Regions from separate parts of the Clostridium sp. Marseille-Q7071 genome, predicted to be linked through region 2. Evidence: riboswitches for the same ligand, from Rfam matches in the RefSeq annotation. Region 2 holds a riboswitch; the other holds the start of a gene.
What was found. A riboswitch is a leader RNA that binds a small molecule or an ion and turns the genes downstream of it on or off. The one in region 2 is predicted to bind magnesium.
Positions count from the first base shown of each region.

Region 1: it holds a riboswitch for magnesium, as region 2 does, so the genes downstream of both, ACWPW7_RS09075 (magnesium transporter) here and mgtE (magnesium transporter) in region 2, are expected to answer to the same signal.

Region 1 is NZ_CBCOPR010000001.1:1,957,778-1,967,607, forward strand. Features, by position in the region: gene ACWPW7_RS09070 (flotillin family protein) at 1-512, shown strand, start outside; M-box (ykoK) riboswitch at 952-1,118, shown strand; gene ACWPW7_RS09075 (magnesium transporter) at 1,346-2,608, shown strand; gene asnA (aspartate--ammonia ligase) at 2,855-3,859, opposite strand; gene ACWPW7_RS09085 (M42 family metallopeptidase) at 4,211-5,254, opposite strand; gene ACWPW7_RS09090 (VanW family protein) at 5,438-6,778, shown strand; gene ACWPW7_RS09095 (hypothetical protein) at 6,885-7,343, shown strand; gene ACWPW7_RS09100 (hypothetical protein) at 7,840-8,037, shown strand; gene ACWPW7_RS09105 (hypothetical protein) at 8,203-8,394, shown strand; gene ACWPW7_RS09110 (hypothetical protein) at 8,601-8,777, shown strand; gene ACWPW7_RS09115 (AAA family ATPase) at 9,140-9,830, shown strand, end outside.
Region 2 is NZ_CBCOPR010000001.1:488,021-497,850, forward strand. Features, by position in the region: tRNA gene ACWPW7_RS02215 (tRNA-Lys) at 1-63, opposite strand, end outside; rRNA gene rrf (5S ribosomal RNA) at 96-213, opposite strand; rRNA gene ACWPW7_RS02225 (23S ribosomal RNA) at 503-3,408, opposite strand; rRNA gene ACWPW7_RS02230 (16S ribosomal RNA) at 3,813-5,324, opposite strand; gene mgtE (magnesium transporter) at 6,030-7,367, opposite strand; M-box (ykoK) riboswitch at 7,572-7,737, opposite strand; gene ACWPW7_RS02240 (GNAT family N-acetyltransferase) at 7,811-8,749, opposite strand; partial or broken gene ACWPW7_RS02245 (MFS transporter) at 8,765-9,830, opposite strand, start outside.

The sequences.
Region 1 (9,830 bases), 1.5 Mb from region 2:
AAAAACAAGCAGATGCTAATAAATACAAACAAGAAAAAGAGGCAGAAGCAGTTAAATTTAAAGAAATTGCTGATGCTGAAGCTAGAGCAAGAGCCATAGAGCTTGAAGGTAAGGCTAAAGCAGAAGCATTAAAACTTCAAGGTATGGCAGAAGTAGATATTATACGAGAAAAAGGACGTGCAGAGGCGGAAGCAATGATGAAAAAAGCAGAAGCTTTTAAAATGTATAATGATGCTGCAGTTACCCAAATGATAATAGATAAGCTACCAGATATAGCAAAAGCAGTTGCGGATCCATTATCAAAAACTGAGAAAATTGTTATTATAGATAGTGGAGAGGGAAGTGGAAAAGGAGCTTCAAAAGTTACTAAGTATGTAACTGATATAATGAGCTCTCTTCCTGAAACCGTTAATGCATTAACTGGAGTAAATATAAATGATTTATTTAAAAGCAAAACTGAGGAAATACAAAATAAGGATGAAAAAGTAGAGCATAAAGAAATAGAAAAATAAAATAAAGTGGTGACTAATTCACCACTCTATTTTATAGATAAACTACTTTTAAAATTAATGTATAGCTGAATATAGCTACACTCTTAAGGATTTTAATTCACAATTCACAATGCAAAATTCATAATTATGGATATTTCTCAGCAAAGGCTGAGAAATTTAGAATTGATTATTCCTTGAAATTACAAGGCAACTTTTCATGAATGATTAGCAATTACATTGCTAGTCAAAGAGTACATTAAAGAAATTATTTTGCCTAAAAATAATTTCAACCTTAATTGTGCATTGTGAATTTTGAATTTTGCATTGATTAATCAACAATATTATTAATTTTTCATCAAAATCTTATTAAATTAGCTACTGATAGGGTTACATTTAAAGCTATTTATTGTATAATATAGGAGAAGGTATTTTATATGCTTTAATTAAGTTAAACAATTTAAATAATTAACGTTAGGTGAGGCTCCTATATAGATATACGCTACTGCCCCGAAACATCGAGAGATGCCAATGGGTTAACAGGTACTACCGAATCAAGGTTTTACTTAATGTAGCTGGCATAATGTCCAAAGCTATATAGTGCTAAAGCTCAAACATAGTTTTATGGCTAGAGATCTCACTTTATTTAAGTGAGTTTTTTATTGTGTATAAATATATTTTCTATAAGAAAAATTTTAATATAAATTTATTTTAGGTGGTGAGTTTGAATGGAAAGTGGCCCTCGAATTAGAGAGTCAAAGTTAAAATTAAATAAATTCCAGAGAAATATTTATGATTTAATAGCTTTCTGTTCAAAAAGATAATTAGATATTTCTCTGGTAAAAGGAGGAGTATCTATGAAAAAACTAAATGAATTCTTTTTAAGCAATATTTTAAATGCCTATATTTATGATGAATTAGATGATAATATAGGTAAATTAATAGATATATATGTAACTACAGAATCAGGATATCCAAGGGCTATAGGATACAAGATTAAGAAAGGTAAGGAATTGTTAAACTTTGAATTTAGAAATATAGATATCTATAAAGAAAAATCAACTTATATGGTAAAGATTATAGGAGCAAAAGATATTATCCCTAGGAGGTACTCCTATCTATTATCTAAAAATCTTTTGGATAAACAAATTGTGGATATTAATGGTAAAAAAGTTATTAAAGTTAATGATTTAAAGATGATAAAGACAGCAGGAGAAATAAGAGTTTTAGAAGTGGAATCTGGATTACTATCTTTATCACGAAGATTTGGAATGGAAAGTCTAGTCAAAGGATTTTGTAGATTTGTAAATAAGGAAGTAAAAGATGATTCTATAACTTGGGAAAGTGTTCAATCTATAGAAATGATTGACGATAGGTTAAGACTTAGTGAACCATATAAGAAGCTTACAGAACTTCATCCTGTAGAACTTGCAGAAATTGTTGAGGGATTATCTTCAGAGGATAGAAGAAAAATATTTGAAAGCTTAAGAAATGATTTTGCAGCAGATACATTAGAGGAATTAGAAACGGAAATCCAAATAGATATTTTAAAAAATCTTAGTAGTGGAAAGGCAAAGGAAATATTAGATGTTATGCCTAATGACGAAATTGCTGATATTTTAGAAGACATGGATGATGAAACTAAGGAGAATTTATTAATAAATATTGATGATGAAGATGAGCTAGAGATAAGGGATCTTATGGAATATGAAGATGAAATGGTAGGTAGCATAATGAACACTGACTTCATTTCTCTAAATATTGATATAACTGCTAGTGAAACCATTGATATTTTAAGAGCACTAAAGCCAGACGACGAGGTTGCACATTACATTTATATAGTAGATCAGAATGAAAAACTTCAAGGTTTTATATCTTTAAGAGATTTAATTTTAGCAGATCCCAATTCAAAATTAAAATCTATAATGAATACAAAAGTTTTACTAGTAAAAGATAGTGATGACATAGAAAAAGCTGTTCAACTTTCAGTAAAATATGAACTCTATTCATTACCAGTAGTAGATGAGGAAGAGAAATTATGTGGTGTGGCAGTGATGAGTGATATTATTGAAGAATTATTAACACCTAGCTGGAAGAGAAAACTTAAAAAATCAAGTTAATATATAGTTTCATAATATAAAGATGTATGTTATGAAACTATATATTTATGAAAAATCGTGACTTTTAGTCACGATTTTTTTAACTCACAGAAGAGTATAAAAAATTAGAATTATTATAATAGCCATAGAGAACAGATATAGAAATAATTTAAAACTATCATGATGTAAATTACTACATGATAGTTTTAAAAGGATAATTTATAGTTCTCTAAAGATATATTTTTTAATAGAAATAATAAATACTTTTTACAATAAGTGTATATTGTGTTTTTTACATTCATCTATCATATCTAAAGGCCAAATTGAGGATTGTACTTCACCAATATGTATCTTGTTTAAAAAATACATACACATTCTAGATTGACCTATACCTCCACCGATGGTATAAGGAAGTTCATCCTTAAGTATTGAACTATGAAATTGAAAATTTCTTTTAAAATCTGAGTTTGTAACTTTAAGTTGATGATCTAAAGCGGCACTATCTACTCTTATACCCATAGAAGAAAGCTCTAAACCTTCCTCAAGTAATGGATTCCAAAAGATTATATCGCCGTTTAACTCCCAGTCATCATAGTCAGCTGCACGATTATCATGTTTTTTTCCTGAAGCCAATTCTTTTCCTATTCCAGTAATAAAAATTGTACCATACTCTTTAGAAGCAAGATTTTCTCTTTCCTTAGATGACAAATTAGGATACTCATCTTCTAGTTCTTGAGAAGTAATAAAGGTTATTTTAGACGGAAGTTTTTTACCTAAATGAGGATATTTTTCAAAAAGGTAGTCTTCTGTATTTTGAAACACGGAATAAATACTTTCTACAGTATTTTTTAGATAGTCTAAATTTCTTGAAGATTTATCTATAACTTTTTCCCAATCCCATTGATCTACATAGATAGAGTGAATATTATCTAAATGCTCATCTCTTCTAATTGCATTCATATTAGTATAAAGGCCTTCTTCCACTTGAAAATCATATTCATGAAGTGCAAGCCGTTTCCACTTTGCAAGAGACTGGACTATTTCTAATTCTTCACCAGTATGAAGTATGTCAAAAGAAACAGGTCTTTCAACTCCATTTAAGGTATCATTAAGTCCTGATGATTTTCTTACAAATAGTGGTGCTGAAACTCTAGAAAGATTAAGAGTTTTAGCTAAATTTTTTTCATAAAATACTTTTATTTCCTTGATTGCCTTTTGAGTTTCCTTAATAGTCATTGATGGAATGTAAGGAGTTTTGCTTAAGCTAATCATAGAAACACCCCCTTTAATTGTAATATCATAATTTAAAATGCCAAAGATGTAAAGCTTATTAACAAAAAATATATAATATTCATTATTTGTTTTAAATTTATCAAAGTAAATATAGATATATTACTTTCAAATTTAATCTATGCATTTATTATAATTATGTTATTTAATTATTTTAATTTCTACCGTATATTTTTACTAGTAATACAACTGCTAGTTTTTTTGGGGGAAGTTACTACGTAACTTCAAAAACAAATCAATTTTAAATTTTTCAACTTTTTCTGAGAAATATCCTCAATTGTGAATTTTGCATTGTGAATTGAAAAAGTCGTGGTACAATTACCACGACTTTTACTATTTAACCTCTTCTTGAATATACTTAACTATTAAATCAACTGTAGCTAAAACAGAATCAATATGGGTTCTCTCATATCCATGAGAAGCGAATATTCCAGCTCCAATTAATGCAGTTTTAATATCATAGCCCGCTCTTAATGCTGCAGAAGCATCAGAACCATAGTTAGGATATACATCAATTCTATAATCAATATTATGAATTTTGCAAAGTTCAGTTAATCTTACTCTTAATTCTACGTCATAAGGACCAGAAGAATCTTTAGCAGCTATACAGCAGGCATATTCTGTAGAATTTTGTTCAAGTCCAGGGCACCCCATATCAACAGCGATAAATTCTTTTGTATTTTCAGGTATTGAAGAAGAAGCTCCATGCCCTATTTCTTCATAGTTACTTATAAATATGTTTATTGTATGAGGAAGCTCTATTTTATTTTCTACAATATACTTTAATGTGTATAATAATATTCCTACACTAGCTTTGTCATCTAAGTGTCTTGATTTTATAAATCCACTTTCAGTAAACCTAGTTCTTGTATCAAAGCATATAAAATCTCCAATTTCAATTCCTAAATTTTCAACATCTTCTTTAGAAGATACTTTCTCATCTAGAATTACTTCCATATTTTCAGCAGATCTTTTTAAATCTCTAGCTTCTGAACCGCTAATGTGAACAGATGGTTTTATAGTCTGAATTGTGCCTTCAAAGGTTTTGCCATAAACAGTTTCAATAGTGCAATTTTCACCTTCAATTGATGTCATCATATATCCACCTAGTGGAGTTAAAGATAGTTTCCCATTGCTTTTTATACCACTAACCATAGCTCCTAAAGTATCTACATGAGCAGATAAGGTTTTTTGGTATTCATTGTTTTTACCTTTTATTGTAGCGATAAGTGCACCTTTATTTGTAGTTTTATATTCTATATTTAGTTTGTCTAGTTCACTTTTTATATAACTCATTATTTTTGTAGAATATCCAGATGGACTTGGTATTAATAATATATTTTTTAGATAATTTTTAATTTCGTCTATATTGTACATAATAACACCCCTTAATTGTAATATATGTATTTAATGCCATTTATTAATAGTATCATTGTTTTTAATATTATCATAAGGAAATAAAAAAATCTATGTTTTGTTATATATAAAAAACTATTTTTCTATTTTGTTTATGCTTAATCTATAAATACATTCATATAATTAATTATGGAGGTGTATTATGTGAAGAATAAAATACTATCAACAACATTAATTATAGTTCTTTTTTTACTCTGTGGAATTTTATCTTTTAGTTTTTTTATGATAAGAAAATATGATAAATTAATATATCCTAATGTACATGTTGAAAATATTCCTGTGTATGATTTAGAGATAGAAAAAAGCAAGGTAATTCTACATAAAGATTTGGAAGAAAAAATATATAACAAAACATTAGATATATTAGTAGAAGATGAAATATATAGGATAGATTATATGGAGTTAGGGGTTAAATTCAATGTTGATAAGGCACTAAATGAAGCTTTTGCCTATGGTAGAGATTTTAATATATTTAAGAAGATGTTCATTATTACTAAACCAAACTATATAAATATTAAAGTTGAATTGACTTTTAGTGAACAAGCTATAGAGGGTATTATAGCTAAAATTGAGAGCCAAACAGATGTAAAAGCTGTTGATAGTAAAATTAAACTAATTAATAATGGAGAGTTTCAAATATCAGATGAAATAAAAGGTAAAAAATTAGATAGGGATTTATTAAAAAAAGAAATAGTTAAAAATATAAATACTAATATAGATACAAGCAACATAATTATTCATGCTACCATTAATGAAATTAATCCAAAGCGTACCAGAGAAGAGCTTTCGAAGATTAATGCCAGCATAACTAGTGGTAGTACTAATTTTAATAGTTCTTCTAGTGAGAGATCAAACAATATAAGACTAGCTACTAATGCAATCGATGGTACAGTAATAATGCCAGGTGAAATTTTCAGTTTTAATGATATTGTAGGTGAAAGAACCTATAGTAAGGGATATGAGAAAGCTTCTGTAATTATGGGGGATGAGTTTATAGATGGCCTAGGTGGAGGAATTTGTCAAGTTTCTACTACACTTTATAATGCAGTTCTAAGGTCTGAATTAGAAGTAGTAGAGAGAAAAGCACATAGTCTTTATATTACCTATGTACCTTTAGGACAAGATGCCACTGTGAATTATGGTACCACAGATTTAAAATTTAAAAATAATTTACACTATCCCATATATATTCATGGATATACTAAAAATAATAACTTATCTTTTGATATATACTCTAATAACAAGATGAAAAAGAAAAGCTATAAAATTGAAAGTGAAATTTCAGAAGTTTTAAAGCCTATGGATAAAATAAAATATGATAATAACCTTCAAAAAGGAAGAAGATACGTAGAAAAGGTAGGCAAAAATGGATATATAGTTAATGTTTATAAATATATTTATGAGGATGGGGAAGTAGTAGAAAAAAAGCTTGTCTCAAAGGATAAATATAAAGCAACAGATAATATGGTTAGAGTAGGAATTTAATAAATCTCTAAGGAATTTCTTAGAGATTTTTAATTTTGTTGTAATTATAACTATGTTATAATTACATAGCGCAGAAGCCAAGAGGGAAGGGTGAGGTGCATATATAATGAGAATGGTTATATTGATGATAATAGTGTTAATTATTTTAATATCAACAGTATTATATTTAAAGTTATCTATTAAAAAAAATAGAAATAAGAGTGTAATATTTAAAAGTGATACCATATATATTGGGGGATATGATGGAATAGATCAAGATAAAGATTGCAATTTTGTAGTTTACTGCAATAAATTATGCCTTAATATAGATGAAAATATTGAAAAAGTTTATGACCTTATAAATATTAAAGAATGTAAAATAATAAAAAAAAATGAATTAATAGAAGCTTTAGATAAAAAGCAAATAACTTTGCTGAATAAAATTGACTATGATAAATTAATAGAAAATAAATATATATTATTTAATATAGAAGAAAAAGAGGAGAAAAATACAATAATATTTACTGCTAGTTATCCTGAATTTATTGTTAGTACAATACATGGGATTATGGAAGAAGAAATTTAATATACAAAATAATACATTTATAGGCGTCCAGTATGAAAGCTTAAAATATACTCTGGAAAATAATTTTTCTAAAAAATAGCTTAAATCCTTAAAAATTAAGGATTAACAATTAAGAATGAAGAATTCAGGAAAAAATTCACTAAGGCGAATTTCTTAAGATAAAATTTATTTTTAAAAAACTCCAAAGGCTTTAGTAGAGGAGTTTTAACTATAATTCTTCATTTTTCATTTTTAATTTTTAATTCATAGAAAAGAATTTTTGTTATGGAAATTAAAATCATGTATAAGTTAAATCTCTATTGTGGAACCCTATAGATAGCAACATTATATAAAAGTTTAAATATACTCTAAAGAATAAAATATTATGTAAGTTTATACAATTTTTTAGAAAAAATGCACATTTATATGTAAATTTAAGAACATTTTCTTTTTTTTAAAATATATTGATATTAGAATATGAAAAGAAAACTTATGTTTATAAAAGTTGGTGTTATAAATGTGGTGTTGTAATGAATTACTTTTATTGATTTTATTATTAATATTACTAGATGATGAAAATTGCTGTAGACCAAAGTATAAGATTAAAGTAGATAATGGTGAGTGTAAATCCTGTAATAAATGTAATAATGACGAAAATGATTGTGGAAATATAATTATATATTCACATAAGGTTAATATCTTTAATAAAGTATAAATACCTTTAAATACTTAATCTTCAATGGAGTAGGTAACCAATGTGAATATTGATATGGCTACATGTTATTATAAAAATTAAAAAATAAATACTATCAATATATTACTAAGATTTACACACTGTATTGAAGTTGAATTTAAAAAATGTGTATAAGAGGTGCATAATATGAGTGATATAAACAAAGAAATACTAGGTGAAAAAGAATTATTAGAAGAAGAATTACTTGGAGAAAATACAGATAAGAGATTAGAAGCAAACCATGGATCCTCACATAAACATGAATGTAACTCAAATTGTGGAGTAACAAAGATTTACACTAAAAGTGTTAACATTTGGATAAACGGTTGTGGAAATTAAAATAAAAAATTAACTAAAAATGCTCTAAATTTTTTAAAATTTAGAGCATTTTTAGTTAAAAAAAACTAAAAAGTCTCCAAGAAATAATTAGTGAGTATTTTATTGTATTTTTTCCCACATGTAAAGTAACAAAGAATTGGAATACTTCATAATACATAATATATAAATAAGCAATTATTATGTTTATTTTATAAGGAGTGAAAGACTTGGCAAAATATAATGATAATAGTATTTTGTTAAAGAGTATTAATATATATAAAATAGAAAAAATTGAAGCTTCAAAAGATTTAATGGAGCTTTATAATATAAATGTTAGTGAGCACAATAGAAAAGATTGTTATTATACTCTTCAAAGTAATTCATTAGGAGAAGTTTTAAAATAAAATTAAGTAATTTTTAAGAAAAGTGAAAATTCACTTTTCTTTTTTTAGTAATTCGAAAAAATTAACTAAAAAAATATTCACCTTCGTATAAAAAAGAACTAATATTATCTGTTAGCAATTATGAAGTTAAATCTTAAAAAGAATGATTATATTAAAATTACTTTTATATTAGAAATATTTAAATTAAATTTAAGCGATCAATAAATAGTGTATATTATCCAAAAATAGCTTAAATAACCATATGGCAAGTTTAATTTTTATAGTATAATTATGTAATAGCTTAAGTACTTTGAACACAAAATTAATAAGAATATGATATGATTTACATAAATCAGAATTTTTTGCTTATTGGGGGTATGATTATGAACAGAGAAATTGAGCTAATTGAAAGTATAGTAAATAATATTGAAAAAGTAATTATAGGAAAGAAAAATGAAATTTATAATATAATGAAAGGCATTTTAGCTGATGGCCATATACTAATTGAAGATGTACCAGGGGTAGGAAAAACGACATTAGTGAAAGCATTAACTAAAACTTTAAATTTAACTTATAGCAGAATTCAATTCACACCAGATTTATTACCATCGGATATTATAGGTGTGTCTATATATAATCCTAAAAACCATGAATTTGAGTTTAAGAAAGGACCTGTATTTGCCAATATTATATTAGGAGATGAAATAAATAGAACTTCGCCTAAAACTCAATCAGCTTTATTAGAGGTTATGGAGGAAAAGCAAGTTTCAGAAGGAATAACAACTTACATTTTAGAAAAACCATTCATTGTTATGGCAACTCAAAACCCTATAGAATATGAAGGTACTTTCCCATTACCAGAGGCGCAACTTGATAGATTTATGATAAAAGTTAAAATGGGTTATCCAAGTGAAAAAGATGAAGCATCTATATTAGATATATATAGAAAAGAAAATCCACTGGAAACTCTAGAATCTATTATAACTCGAGAAGAAATTTTGATGCTTCAAGATAAGGTTAGAGAAGTTTATATAAACGAAGAATTAAATGAGTATATAGTAAATATAGTAAATG
Region 2 (9,830 bases):
GGGGATCGAACCCCGGACACCATGATTAAAAGTCATGTGCTCTACCGACTGAGCTAGTGAACCATATTGTTAGCTAAGTTTTCTTAGCTAACACTACCTGGCAACAACCTACCCTCCCACACAGTCTCCCGTGCAGTACTCTCGGCGTCCTAAGGCTTAACCTGCCTGTTCGGAATGGAAAGGGGTGTTACCCTTAGGACCATCATCACCAGATAAAAAATTCCTATAAACTTCGCATTATTTCGTCAGTTTCAGTCGCTGCGGCGTTCATTTACTTTAGTAAACTCCACTCCTTGCTCCTTCACTTCCTTATACTGCTCGTTTCTATTAATTTTTTGAAAATTTCATATAAGCTTCACATTACTGCGTCAGTTTCAGTCACTCCAGTGCTCATTTACTTTAGTAAACTCCGCTCTTCGTTCCTTCACTTCCTTGTTCTGTTTGCTTCTATTAATTTTTAGAGAAAGATTTTATTCTCTGAAAATTGCACAGTGAAATTAATTAGGTCAAGCCCTCGACTTATTAGTATGAGTCAGCTGAACATGTTGCCATGCTTACACCTCTCACCTATCAACCTGGTGTTCTTCCAGGAGTCTTACTAACTTATGTTATGGGAAATCTCATCTTAGGGGGGGCTTCACGCTTAGATGCTTTCAGCGTTTATCCCTTCCAGACATAGCTACCCAGCTGTGCCACTGGCGTGACAACTGGTGCACCAGAGGTCTGTCCATCCCGGTCCTCTCGTACTAAGGACAGCTCCCTTCAAATTTCCTACGCCCGCGACGGATAGGGACCGAACTGTCTCACGACGTTCTGAACCCAGCTCGCGTGCCGCTTTAATGGGCGAACAGCCCAACCCTTGGGACCTACTTCAGCCCCAGGATGCGACGAGCCGACATCGAGGTGCCAAACCTCCCCGTCGATGTGGACTCTTGGGGGAGATCAGCCTGTTATCCCCGAGGTAGCTTTTATCCGTTGAGCGATGGCCCTCCCACGAGGAACCACCGGATCACTAAGCCCGACTTTCGTCCCTGCTCCACTTGTCTGTGTCGCAGTCAGGCTCCCTTCTGCCTTTGCACTCTTCGAACGATTTCCGACCGTTCTGAGGGAACCTTTGGGCGCCTCCGTTACTTTTTTGGAGGCGACCGCCCCAGTCAAACTGCCCACCTAACAATGTCCCGTGACCTGATTCAAGGCCTCCGGTTAGAATTCCAGTACTATCAGGGTGGTATCCCAAGGATGACTCCACAAAGGCTGACGCCCTTGCTTCCAAGTCTCCCACCTATCCTGTACAGATAGTACCGAAACTCAATGCTAAATTGCAGTAAAGCTCTACGGGGTCTTTCCGTCCAATCGCGGGTAGCAAGCATCTTCACTTGCACTACAATTTCGCCGGATTTGCTGTTGAGACAGTGCCCAAATCATTACGCCATTCGTGCGGGTCGGAACTTACCCGACAAGGAATTTCGCTACCTTAGGACCGTTATAGTTACGGCCGCCGTTTACTGGGGCTTAAGTTCATGCCTTCGTTTGCACTAAGCAATCCCCTTAACCTTCCAGCACCGGGCAGGCGTCAGCCCCTATACATCAGCTTTCGCTTTAGCAGAGACCTGTGTTTTTGCTAAACAGTTGCTTGGGCCTATTCTCTGCGGCCTACTTGCGTAGGCACCCCTTCTCCCGAAGTTACGGGGTCAATTTGCCGAGTTCCTTAACAGCAATTCTTCCGATGGTCTTAGGATTCTCTCCTCACCTACCTGTGTCGGTTTGCGGTACGGGCACTAACTTCCTCCATAGAGGCTTTTCTTGGCAGCGTGGAATCAGATACTTCACCCTTAAAGGGCTTCCCCATCACGCCTCAGCTAATGTAGGTGGATTTGCCTATCCTACATACCTAAACGCTTAGACTAGCATCCAATAGCTAGCACATCTTATCCTCCTGCGTCACCCCATTTGTAATAACGTCTGCTAGTGGTACAGGAATATCAACCTGTTGTCCATCACCTACGCCTTTCGGCCTCGGCTTAGGTCCCGACTAACCCTGAGCGGACGAGCCTTCCTCAGGAAACCTTAGGTTTTCGACCGACAGGATTCTCACCTGTCTCTCGCTACTTATGCCAACATTCTCACTTCTGCATCGTCCACCGCTCCTTTCGGTACGACTTCAGCCAATGCAGAAAGCTCCTCTACCGCGTACACATAGTGTACACCCATAGCTTCGGTGGTAAGTTTTAGCCCCGGACATCTTCGGCGCAGGATCTCTTGACTAGTGAGCTATTACGCACTCTTTGAATGAGTGGCTGCTTCTAAGCCAACATCCTAGTTGTCTTAGAAATCCCACATCCTTTACCACTTAACTTACACTTTGGGACCTTAGCTGATGGTCTGGGCTGTTTCCCTTTTGACTACGGATCTTATCATTCGCAGTCTGACTGCCGAAATACAAGTATATGGCATTCGGAGTTTGATAAGGTTCGGTAAGCGATATGCCCCCTAGCCTATTCAGTGCTCTACCTCCATTACTTAATTAATCGACGCTAGCCCTAAAGCTATTTCGAGGAGAACCAGCTATCTCCGAGTTCGATTGGAATTTCTCCGCTATCCACAGCTCATCCCATGGTTTTTCAACACCAACGTGGTTCGGTCCTCCACGAGATTTTACTCTCGCTTCAACCTGGCCATGGATAGGTCACCCGGTTTCGGGTCTACGACATGCAACTTTGCGCCCTATTCAGACTCGGTTTCCCTTCGGCTCCGTACCTTAAGTACTTAACCTCGCTACATATCGTAACTCGTTGGCTCGTTCTACAAAAAGCACATCGTCACACATATAAAGTGCTTCGATCGGTTGTAGGCACAGGGTTTCAGGTTCTATTTCACTCCCCTCCCGGGGTTCTTTTCACCTTTCCCTCACGGTACTTCTTCACTATCGGTCACTAGGTAGTATTTAGCCTTGGGAGGTGGTCCTCCCTGCTTCCCACAAGGTTTCACGTGTCTCGTGGTACTCTGGATCAGAACTGTTGCCTTATCTCTTTCGCTTACAGGCCTATTACCTTCTACGGAGTAGCTTTCCAGCTATCTTCAACTAAAGATACAGCAAATTTATGTTCTGTCCACAACCCCCAAGCCAAAGGCTTAGGTTTGGGCTCTTTCCCTTTCGCTCGCCGCTACTTAGGAAATCGATTTTTCTTTCTCTTCCTCCGGGTACTTAGATGTTTCAGTTCCCCGGGTTTACCTCTATATACCTATGTATTCAGCATATAGTACATGGCGTAGCCATGTGGGTTCCCCCATTCGGAAATCTTTGGATCACAGACTATTTGCGTCTACCCAAAGCTTATCGTAGCTTATCACGTCCTTCTTCGGCTCCTAGTGCCAAGGCATTCACCCTGCGCCCTTTGTAGCTTGACCTATCTAAAAATCAATATAAACTTCGTATTACTTCGTCAACTTCAGTCACTGCGGTGCTCATTTACATCAGTAAACTCTGCTCCTCGTTCCTTCGTTTCCTTGTACTACTCGTTTCTATTGCTTTTTATAAAGTAATCTTAATCACTTTATAAAAAAATGTCTTATACAAATTCGCATAAATAGAATTCAAAAACTTTAGTTTTTAAATTTATTTTTGTTTGTCTTGACGAAATTGTTTATTTATCTTTTAATTTAAAAGGATATTTAAACAAATATTTTCACTGTGCAATTTTCAAAGAACAATTGAGCTTTTCCTTTGTCCCGTAGGACCTTGGTCGCTCAAAATTAAACAGAGTATAGTACCAGTGTTCGTAGAAGAGTTACCAACTACGTCGACTCCCTAGAAAGGAGGTGATCCAGCCGCAGGTTCTCCTACGGCTACCTTGTTACGACTTCACCCCAATCACTAATCCCACCTTCGGCCGCTGGCTCCTTACGGTTACCTCACGGACTTCGGGTGTTACCAGCTCTCATGGTGTGACGGGCGGTGTGTACAAGGCCCGGGAACGTATTCACCGCGACATGCTGATTCGCGATTACTAGCAACTCCGGCTTCATGTAGGCGAGTTTCAGCCTACAATCCGAACTGGGATTGGTTTTTTAAGTTTAGCTCCACCTCGCGGTCTTGCATCTTGTTGTACCAACCATTGTAGCACGTGTGTAGCCCTAGACATAAGGGGCATGATGATTTGACGTCATCCCCACCTTCCTCCCGGTTAACCCGGGCAGTCTCACTAGAGTGCTCAACTTAATGGTAGCAACTAATGATAAGGGTTGCGCTCGTTGCGGGACTTAACCCAACATCTCACGACACGAGCTGACGACAACCATGCACCACCTGTCTCCCTGCCCCGAAGGGCTTCCCTCATTACAGGTAATTCAGGGGATGTCAAGTCTAGGTAAGGTTCTTCGCGTTGCTTCGAATTAAACCACATGCTCCGCTGCTTGTGCGGGCCCCCGTCAATTCCTTTGAGTTTTAATCTTGCGATCGTACTCCCCAGGCGGAATACTTATTGTGTTAACTGCGGCACAGAAGGGGTCGATACCTCCTACACCTAGTATTCATCGTTTACGGCGTGGACTACCAGGGTATCTAATCCTGTTTGCTCCCCACGCTTTCATGCCTCAGCGTCAGTTACAGTCCAGAAAGCCGCCTTCGCCACTGGTGTTCTTCCTAATCTCTACGCATTTCACCGCTACACTAGGAATTCCGCTTTCCTCTCCTGCACTCTAGACACCCAGTTTCAAATGCAGCACCCAAGTTGAGCTCGGGTATTTCACATCTGACTTAAATGTCCGCCTACGCATCCTTTACGCCCAGTAAATCCGGACAACGCTTGCCACCTACGTATTACCGCGGCTGCTGGCACGTAGTTAGCCGTGGCTTCCTCATATGGTACCGTCATTATCTTCCCATATGACAGAACTTTACAACCCTAAGGCCTTCTTCATTCACGCGGCGTTGCTGCGTCAGGGTTTCCCCCATTGCGCAATATTCCCCACTGCTGCCTCCCGTAGGAGTCTGGACCGTGTCTCAGTTCCAATGTGGCCGATCACCCTCTCAGGTCGGCTACGCATCGTCGCCTTGGTGAGCTGTTACCTCACCAACTAGCTAATGCGCCGCGGGTCCATCTCATAGCGGATTGCTCCTTTGGTATAAAAGTCATGCGACCTTCATACGTTATGCGGTATTAATCTCCCTTTCGGGAGGCTATTCCCCTCTATGAGGCAGGTTACCCACGTGTTACTCACCCGTCCGCCGCTAATCCACTCCCGAAGGAGCTTCATCGCTCGACTTGCATGTGTTAGGCACGCCGCCAGCGTTCGTCCTGAGCCAGGATCAAACTCTCAATTTAAAAGTTTGTATCTTGATTGCTCAAGTAAAGTTTGCTGACTATAATAGTCATTTCTAAGTTTCTTTCGAAACTCAATGAATTAACTGGTTTTACCTATTTCTCTGTTTAATTTTCAAAGACCAAATTATTAGTAATTTTTACCGTCGTTTTTCGACTGCTTAATCAGTTTATCACTTATTTTTTTGCTTGTCAACAACTTTTTTAATTTAATTTAAAAAGTTAATTGAACAGCTTGTCACCACCGAGTCTGTGTCGTAGCGACAAGGAATATACTATCATAAAGTATACTGCACATTTATGCTTTATATCTTATAATTCGCTATTAAATTTGACATTCTCTATTTTTCTTTATATTTCTAGTTTTTTTTTATAATGATACACCTGGGGTAGTTTTATTTTACTTATTCCTTCTTTATCATTTTATCTTATAAAAATCCATAATAAAACACATGTAATTAAAACTTAAATTTTAAAGTAAAACTTTAAATTCAATTTCATACTTAGTTTATCATTGATATAAAACGATTATTATAATTTCTTGAAATTATAATAATATTACTACTGATAAGAAAATAAATAAATGAGAAGTAAAGTTTAATAGAATAGATGATTGCTATACGAAATGTAGTTAAAGAAGTATTATAAAGTTTATAACAAATTTACATGTATAGAAAAAAGGATTGGTTTATCTAACCAATCCTTTTTCTATATTCCTAAAAACATCGCTGCCATTCCAAAGTATATTATTAACGCTAAAGCATCCACAATAGTAGTTATTAATGGACTAGCCATTATAGCTGGGTCTAGTTTTAACTTTTTAGCAGCTATAGGAAGAACGCATCCTACTACTTTTGCTATTACTACTGTAAAAAATAAAGTCACACATACTGTTATTGCTACATATAATTCTACTTTTTCTAAAAAATATACTCTTAAAAAGTTTACTCCTGATAGTGCAATACCAACAACAACACTAACTCTTAGCTCTTTCCATAACACTTTAAATACATCACTTAATTCAATTTCACCTAAAGCTAATCCCCTTATAACAAGAGTTGAAGCTTGTGATCCTGCATTTCCACCTGTATCCATTAGCATTGGTATAAATGCTGCTAGTATAACCACTGATTGTAATACTTCATCATATCTTTTAATTATATTTCCTGTAAATGTAGCTGATATCATAAGAACTAACAGCCATACTATTCTATTCTTAGCTAAATTAAATACACTAGTTTTTAGATATTCTTCTTCTGAAGGCCCCATCGCAGCCATCTTTTGAAAATCCTCTGTGTTTTCTTGTTCTATAATATCTACTATATCATCTATAGTTATAATACCTACTAATCTATTCTCATTATCTACTACTGGCATTGCTAAAAAGTCATATTTTTTAAATAAATCCGCTACTGCTTCTTGGTCATCTAATGTATGAGCGCAAATAACATTATCATCCATTATATTTTTAATGATTTCATTATCATCATTTAATATTAAATCTCTAATAGATAATACACCTTCTAATTTTCTCTTTTCATTAGTTACATAGCAAGTATCTATTGTTTCCTTGTTTAACCCTGTTCTTTTAATATGATCAACAGCTTCCTTTACTGTCATTTCTTTTCTAAGTCTTACATACTCTATAGTCATTATGCTACCTGCAGAATTATCTGGGTAATTTAAAAAGGTGTTAATTAATCTTCTTTTACCTTCTTTAGTGTTTTTAAGAACCTTTTTAACAACATTTGCAGGTAATTCTTCTAGTATATCTACAGTATCGTCTAAAAATAATTTATCAACTATATGGCTAAGCTCATCATCTGTTATAGCTTCTATAATATATTGTACATCTTCTGTAGACATATAAGAAAATACTTCAGTAGCTATGTCTTTTGGTAAAATCCTAAATATAATTAGCATTTTGTCTCTATCTACTTCTTCTAAAAATTGAGCAATATCTACTGATTTTTCCTCAATTAATAAGTTTCTTGCATCAACAAATTTGCTTGCTTTAATCAAATCTAATACTTTTTTGAATTCCATATGCAATACCTCCTATTAGGCACTGCTATTCATCTTCTTTGTGGCTACATGAATAGCAGTGAATATTAATTTTTTCAAAATACTATAACTCCCGCCATCTTCCATGACAGCCACCTCCAAAATCAAAATTAAAAATCTCTTTACTCCACGAGTAAAGAGATTAGAACACTCAAATTAAAAGCTCCAATAAAATGCATTAATGTAAAGCACCCTCAACTCGTTGAGTTTTAGCTCTGTAAGACGTAGAGAAATTCTCAGCCACATTAGATAAAACCTTAATTCGATAGTATCTGCTAACCCATTGGTGTCTCTGGACATTTCTGGGCAGTGGCATATTTTCATACAGTAACCTCACCTAACAAGATTTATTAAGTTTCTAGTGAATTATATCATCACCATATTTATAATACTACTATACTCTACAAAAGTAAACCCAATACTCATTATTTTATGTTTCTATAAAACACAACATGATCTTGCCATTTACCATTTATATATAAATATTCTTTGCTAATACCTAATTCCTGAAATCCACAGCTTTTCAATACTCTTTGCGATTTTTCATTAGATACCATTGTACTAGCCTCTATTCTATGAAGCTCTAATTCTTCATAAGCATAATCTATTGCAAGTTTTACCGCTTCTTTCATGTATCCTTTTCCTTGCTCATTCTCATCTATAGAGTATCCAATAAATGCATTTCTAAACACACCCATAACAATATTATTTATCTTAATTCTACCTATGAACTTTCCTTCTTTATAAATTCCAAAATGTACAGCTTGACCCTTTATAAATTGTTTATAACTTTCAATTAAACTTGTAGATTGCTCTTCTAAAGTATAAAAATTTTCATCTCTTAAAGGTTCAAAAGGGGTAAGATATTCCCTGTTTTTAACATAATAATTTAATATTTCCTCTGAATCTTCTGGAGTTAAGATCTTTAAGTATATGTTTTTCCCATGTAAAATTAATTCTTTTTCTATATAGTTTCTTTCATAACTATTTTTATTTATACCAAATAAAAGTTCATGCTCTAACTTTGATTTATGTATTATATTGTCTGATATAATTCCCTCAAGATCAAATCCTAAACTAGTAAAGGCATTTAAGTTAATATCTTCTCCACAAAGTACATTAACCTTATTTACTTTGTTATTCTTAAATAATATATTTAAAATAAGAGTAATAGTATCTTTTAAATAATCATAACTTTCCTCTTTACTTTTATAAAACTTCAGCCTAAACAAACAACTTCTGTTGTCACTATCTATTTCTATTATATATATTCTTCCTATAGTTATACCTAAACTATCCCTTATTATGTAATCTCTTCTACTTCCATTTGCTAAATTTAAACTAACCCATTTTCCTTTATTCATTATAAAATCCCTACCTTAAGCTAAAGTTTTTTTAGTATCTTTATAAATTAATGACACAAAGATTATAGATATTAGTAAACTCATAGGTATTATATAAAAAGCTAAATTTGAATTAATTAAATCATTAAGTTTAGCTATAATATTATTTAATACCATATTTATAATGCTTTCTGCAGTAATTATAACCCCTGTAATATATATTGCATCGTCCTTAAAAGTCTTACTTATAGTAATAACTACAGTAGGATAAGCTATAGAAAAAAATAACCCTGATATATAAACTAAAACTATGATATTACTACCTATTATTATCCTTGATACATATAAAATAAGTCCTATAAATAAAGACATCATTACTGAAATTAAGTATCCCCTTTTTTCTACCACAAAACCACCTAATAATCTTCCTACAGTAAGTGTAGTAAAAAATATTGATAAATATGTAGAGCTTTGTTTATAGCTAAAGCTTTCTTGTATAAAATTTACTAACCAATTTGATGTACCACTCTCTGCAAAACAATAAAAACCTAACGCAAGTACATAAAAATAAACCATCTTATTTTTAAAAATCCACAATAGATTTACTTTATTATTTCCTTTCTTTATATGTGCATGTGGTGCTTTAACGAATATAAATACTATAAAAGCAAGTGAGAAAAGTATAGCTATAACTAGATAAATGCTTCTCTAGTTTACTCCATTTTCTAATAAGCTACCGGTTGTATATTGTCCTACCGTTGAACCCAATCCATAACAAAAATGAGTAGCACTAATTATTATTGCTTGAAAACTCATGGCGACAATAGGTACAAGGGTATTAATACTAATGCTAAGTAGAGATATCCCAACATTTAATAAAAACATACATATTAGGAGCATAATATAACTTGATATCTGTGAAAATAAAAATAAAGTAATAGTACATATCCCCAACCCTAATAAGAATACTTTTTTCTGACCTATTTTTTCGCAAAGTAATCCATCTATATATGTAAAAGAAATATATCCTATGTATCCAATTGTAATCATATATCCTATGCTGGAATTATCTATTGAAAAATCTTCTTTGAATGTATGAATT